One region of the Serratia sp. NCCP-200 genome, then DNA from elsewhere that is predicted to be linked to it. Evidence: predicted binding sites of a transcription regulator. Region 1 holds the regulator's gene; the other holds the start of a gene.
The links. The regulator PurR, encoded in region 1, represses purine synthesis genes. The targets are predictions, from matches to a motif close to CANGCAAACGTTTGCNTG.
Positions count from the first base shown of each region.

Region 2: a site for PurR is predicted at 1,267-1,284, ahead of purT (formate-dependent phosphoribosylglycinamide formyltransferase). Genes of this name have one in related genera too.

Region 1 covers NZ_BAAKUJ010000003.1:366,313-369,437, forward strand. Annotated here, with positions in the region: gene punC (purine nucleoside transporter PunC) at 1-414, opposite strand, end outside; gene punR (DNA-binding transcriptional activator PunR) at 540-1,460, shown strand; gene purR (HTH-type transcriptional repressor PurR) at 1,493-2,518, opposite strand; gene cydH (cytochrome bd-I oxidase subunit CydH) at 2,843-2,932, shown strand; gene sodB (superoxide dismutase [Fe]) at 2,994-3,125, opposite strand, start outside.
Region 2 covers NZ_BAAKUJ010000001.1:1,060,048-1,063,172, reverse strand. Annotated here, with positions in the region: gene dbpA (ATP-dependent RNA helicase DbpA) at 1-1,129, opposite strand, end outside; gene purT (formate-dependent phosphoribosylglycinamide formyltransferase) at 1,341-2,519, shown strand; gene AC6HVW_RS04935 (YoaH family protein) at 2,557-2,799, opposite strand; gene AC6HVW_RS04930 (glycosyltransferase) at 2,863-3,125, opposite strand, start outside.

The DNA.
Region 1 (3,125 bases):
GACCAGCGGCATAATGGAGGCGAAAACACGGTTGGCTTTGCCATCGCGGTAGCGATCGACCACGATCGCCTGCCAGGTGACGGCGGCGGAACAGACGCCAATGGCTTGAATAAAGCGCAGTGACCATAGTTGCGCCACGTTCTCGACCCAAAGCATACCGAGACAGCCGACGGCGAACAGCGCTAGGCCAATCAATAACACGGGCTTACGGCCAATACGGTCGGACAGCGGCCCCCACAGCAACTGGGCAAAGGCAAAGCCTGCTAGGAAGATACTCAGGCTGGCGCTGATTGCCCCAGCGGAGATTTGCAGATCCTGCTGCATTGCCCCAAAGGCGGGCAGGTACATATCGGTAGCCAGATAGCCCAACATACTCAGGCCGGCCAGGTAGAACATAAATCCAAAATTTCGCATTGCTATTTCTCGTTAAAATTATGTTGTCGCAGGTTTTGAAGCGCCGGCAAGTGTATACGGCTGGATCTCTGCTTGTGAAACGGTAATATTTGCAAGGTGCTGTTAAAAAATTTGAAGGCAAACATATGTGGTCTGAATATTCACTCGATGTGGTAGATGCGGTAGCGCGGACCGGCAGTTTCAGCGCGGCGGCACAGGAGCTGCACCGCGTTCCTTCTGCTGTGAGCTATACGGTGCGCCAACTGGAGCAATGGTTGGCGGTGCCGCTGTTTGAACGCCGTCACCGCGATGTGGAACTCACGCCGGCGGGGGCGCTGTTTATTAAGGAGGCGCGAGTTGTTATCAAAAAAATGCTCGATACCCGACGACAGTGTCAGCAGGTGGCCAACGGTTGGCGCGGGCAACTGCGGATTGCGGTCGATCTGATCGTCAAACCCCAGCGCAGCCGCCAGCTGGTGCTGGATTTTTATCGCCATTTCCCCGACGTAGAACTGATGGTGCAGCCGGAAGTATTCAACGGCGTGTGGGATGCGCTGGTCGATGGCCGCGCTGAGATGGCCATTGGTGCAACGCGTGCGGTGCCGGTGGGCGGCGGTTTTGCCTTTCGCGATATGGGCTTTATGAATTGGCTCTGTGTAGTACATGCTAAACATCCGCTCGCCGCCTTGCAAGGAAAGCTGCGCGACGAACAGCTACGGCCTTATCCCTCGTTGCTGTTGGAAGATACTTCGCGCAATTTACCCAAGCGGGTGACCTGGTCGCTGGATAACCAGCGGCGATTGACCGTGCCGGACTGGGTTTCTGCGGTAGATTGTTTGCGTGCCGGGCTGTGTGTGGGCATGGTACCCGCGCATCGGGTATTGCCGTTGGTACAAAGTGGTGAATTGGTAGTGTTGCCACTGCATGAGCCTTTCCCGCCCAGTGCCTGCTGCCTGACCTGGCAGCAAAACGCCCAGTCTCCGGCCATGGCCTGGCTGTTGGACTATCTGGGCGACAGCGAAACGCTCAATCAGGAATGGCTCAGTGAAGAGGAGCCGGGTGGTTAATCGGGCGCAGTATTGCAGCGCCCCAACAGGAGTTAACGGCGGTAATCGACAAAAGGACCATCGGCGACTGAGCGGCGCTCGATCAGTTTTGGATGTACTTCAATCACCTGCGATTCTTCACGCTTGCTGATAATGCGATCCAACAGCATGGTAAAGGCCATCTCGCCCAGGCGCTCTTTCGGCTGGTGAATGGTGGTCAGCGCCGGGGTGAAGTAGCGGGCATTACGCACGTTGTCGTAGCCAATCACCGAGATATCCTGCGGTACACGCAACCCCAGCTCATCGGCGGCGCAGATCGCCCCCATGGCCATAATATCGCCGCCACAGAAAACGGCGGTTGGACGATGCTTTTGCGACAGGATCTGATGCATGGCTTTGTAGCCAGATTCAGGCTCGAAATCCCCCTGCACGATCCATTCTTCGCGCACTTCGATGTTGGCTTCCTTCATGGCTTTCAGAAAGCCCTGGTGGCGACCTCCACCGGTATTACGCGCCAGTTGACCAGGAATGGCACCGATGTCACGGTGGCCACGTTCGATCAGGTAGCGGCCTGCCAGGTAACCGCCCTCGAAGGCATTGTCGATAATGGTATCGGTGAAGTCTCCGCGCGCGGTACCCCAATCCATCACCACCATGGGAATATTACGGTAATCTTCCAGCATGCCCAGTAGCTGATCTGGATATTCTGAGCACATCACCAGCAAGCCATCGACGCGTTTTTGCGCCAGCATTGCCAGATAGGCTTGCTGTTTATCCAGATTATTGTGCGAGTTACACAAGATCAGGGTATAGCCTTTGCTGTAGCAGCTGTTTTCCACAGCTTCGATCACTTCGGCAAAATAGGGGGCCTCGCTCGAGGTGGCGAGCAAACCGATCGATTTCGTGTGGTTGACCTTGAGGCTGCGGGCCACCGCGCTAGGTGAATAGTGCAGCTCTTTGATGGCGGCCCAAACGGCCGTTTTGGTATCTTCGGCGACGAAACGCGTTTTATTGATAACGTGCGAAACGGTAGTGGTAGAAACGCCAGCGCGTTTGGCCACATCTTTAATCGTTGCCATGTAAAAAATGACTCCTAAACCCACATGTTACAGCATGTAAGTATGATGTTAATCGTTTGCCTGCGTAGATCCTTCCCCAGATAAGCGAAAACTGAGTTTTTAGTGCTGAAGTCGTAAATCGCTTGAACAGGGAGGGGCAGTTTATCGGTACGCAGTTGTGAACTGCGGATTTTGTCGCATATTGAAGAAAAGTGGAAGAGCTAATCGGTAATTATCAGCGGGGAAAGCATAACAAGATTTTAATCACGAACTGTGGGAAAATGATTTGACGTATAAACTGTGTGGCTTATGCTCTGGAAAAGCCAATCTGAGAGGGAGTTGTATATGGATACCAATTTGAAGATGTCATTACTCACCACCGTGGGTGCTTTGGCAATGATTATTGCGTTCAGTTTTATTGCCGCATTGAACTGATCCGTAGCAGAAAAACAAAGGCGCAGCTTCATGCCGCGCCTTATTAGCTAGTCACCCGCCGTTAAGCCAGGTTTTCTGCCACGAACGCCCAGTTAACCAACGCCCAGAAGTTTTCCAGGTACTTTGGCCGCGCATTGCGGTAGTCGATATAGTAAGCATGCTCCCACACGTCAACGGTCAATAACGGAACGTC
Region 2 (3,125 bases), on a different contig from region 1:
ACGCCCCGCTCAGCTCAGACACTGGCGACCATTTTGCGCGCATGGACAGATACTCTTCGAGAGCATGAACACGCACCATTTCCTGCGGCGTACACAGGCTGATTGCCAAGCCACTCAGACCGGCACGGCCAGTACGGCCAATGCGGTGGACGTGAACCTCAGGGTCAAACGACAACTCGTAGTTGACCACCAGCTCCAATTCTTTGATATCCAAGCCACGCGCGGCCACGTCGGTCGCCACCAATACACGGCAACTACGGTTGGCAAAGCGAACCAGCACCTGGTCACGATCGCGTTGTTCAAGATCGCCATGCAGCGCCATGCAGCTGATATCACGGGCTTCCAGCGCTTCATACACGCTCTGGCAATCACGCTTGGTGTTACAGAACACCACGCAGGACGCGGGCTGATAATGGCGGATGGCGCTCACCAGCACCGCAGGGCGTTGATCGCGAGTGGTTTCATAGAAACGTTGTTCGATAGAGGCTTGCTCATCGCCATCTTCAACTTCCACATTCAGTGGCTGGCGTTGCACACGGGCGCTAATACGCTCAATGCCCGCCGGATAGGTGGCAGAAAATAGCAGGGTCTGGCGCTGCGGCGGCGTATAGCTGATCACATCATCGATATCATCGGCAAAGCCCATGTCCAGCATGCGGTCGGCCTCATCCAGCACCAGCACGGTCATCTCGTCCAGCACCAGGGTTTTCTTGCGCAGATGCTCCTGCACACGACCCGGCGTACCCACCACAATGTGCGGCGCATGCACCAGGGAGTCGAGCTGTGGCCCCACCGGCTGGCCACCACACAGGGTCAGTATCTTGATGTTCTGGGTAAAGCGGGCCAGGCGACGCAGCTCTTTGCTCACCTGATCGGCCAGCTCACGCGTCGGGCACAGAATAAGCGCCTGGGTGGCCACTTTGGCAACGTTGATTTTATCCAGCAGGCCGATGCCAAATGCCGCCGTTTTACCGCTACCGGTTTTCGCTTTGGCACGCACGTCCTGCCCGTTCAGGATGGCAGGCAGCGCTGCGGCCTGTACCGGCGTCATTTCGGCATACCCCAGTTCGTTGAGGTTGGCCAACTGTTCAGCTGGCAGCGGCAGGGAAGAAAAAGAAACTGTGCTCACGGCAATAACTCTTATATAGCAAGTGGAAAGGCGGCGCTGCGCTTGGCTGGCACCGGATCAGGCGCAGATGATAACAGAGTTGGTGGGGTTTCCGGATTTCAGCGTTAAAAAAAGCGGTTAATAGGCGCCGCTGGTCGTACGCAATCGTTTTCGTATATACTGCACGCTCAGTGTCAGACCCGTGAATTCATTCAGATCCAGGTATCAGACTATGTTAACTATTGGAACCGCCCTGCGCCCTGCCGCCACTCGCGTTATGCTGCTCGGCTCAGGCGAGCTGGGCAAAGAAGTGGCCATCGAATGCCAGCGTTTAGGCTTGGAAGTGATTGCCGTCGACCGTTACGCCGATGCCCCGGCCATGCATGTGGCACACCGCAGCCACGTCATCAACATGCTGGATGGCGCGGCGCTAAAAGCGTTGATCGAACAGGAACGCCCCGATTTTATCGTGCCGGAGATAGAGGCTATCGCCACCAGCATGCTGGTTGAGTTGGAGCAACAGGGCCATAACGTCGTCCCCTGCGCCGAAGCCACACGTCTGACCATGAACCGTGAAGGTATTCGCCGTCTGGCCGCTGAAACGCTGGAGCTGCCAACCTCCAGCTACCGCTTTGCCGATAACGAGCAAAGCTTCCGCCAAGCGGTGGCCGAAATTGGTTACCCTTGTATCGTCAAGCCAGTGATGAGCTCATCCGGTAAAGGGCAAAGCCTGATCCGTGAAGAGCAGCAACTGGGCGCAGCCTGGGATTACGCACAGCTTGGTGGGCGCGCTGGCGGAGGCCGGGTCATTGTTGAAGGGCTGGTCAAATTTGATTTCGAGATCACCCTGCTGACCATCAACGCCGTCGATGGCGTACATTTCTGTGAGCCGATCGGCCACCGCCAGGAAGATGGTGATTACCGCGAGTCCTGGCAGCCGCAGCGGATGTCAGAGCTGGCATTAAGCCGTGCTCAGGCAATTGCCGCCAAAGTGGTTAACGCACTGGGTGGATTTGGCCTGTTCGGCGTGGAGCTGTTCGTCTGCGGTGATGAGGTGATTTTCAGCGAGGTCTCTCCACGCCCGCACGACACCGGCATGGTTACGCTGATTTCGCAGGATCTGTCCGAGTTTGCGCTGCACGTGCGTGCTTTCCTTGGGCTGCCGATTAACGCGATACGCCAGTTCGGGCCCGCCGCCTCTGCGGTGATCCTGCCGGAGCTAAGCAGCGACAACGTGCGCTTCAGCGGGTTGGAGACGGCACTAAGTGGTTATAATCAGGTGCGGTTATTCGGTAAACCGAACATCGAGGGCAAACGCCGGATGGGTGTTGCACTGGCCGTTGCGCCAGAAGTAGAGCAAGCGGTAGAGCTGGCCAAACAGGCCGCTGCCGCGGTGACGGTGCAGGGGTAAACCGGTTGGGGGTTCGGGACGCCGACCCCCGCTAACGTCAGTAGTTTTCGTCGTCTTCGCTATCTTCGTCCAGATACTCGGTCGGTTCTTCCTGCTGCTGTTCTTCTTCTTCATCGTCGAACATTACGCTAACCTGATCGCCCTGATGTTTTTCGCGGATTTCTTGCGCCACAGTCGCGATGGCCTCTCCGCTGCTCATGCCCTGCCCCATCAGCAGATGGATACGTTCAGCAGCTTCCTGCTGTTCTTGGTGACTCAGTGACGGCATACCTGCAAGCATGTATTTCTCCCCGGTAAAATAGGTGTGAATTATACGCGCTAACGACGAAGATCCCTACACCTGTTATTCGCTGGCCCGCAAGGGGGTCGCGTTATCAATGCGCCACTGTTTTAAGCGATGCAGCCACAGCATCACATGCCAGGTCTGCTTGATACCTCGCATATTGTCGATCATCATCCGCTGAATGCCGCGCCGGTAGAAATCTTCAGCAATCTGTTGTTGCGCCTGCAATTCGGGCTCACGGCGAATACTATGGCAAATCCCCAGCGCTTCACGCGCGATTTGCCAGTGGAAGGCCGCACAAATCGGGATCTTGCTGCTGTAAC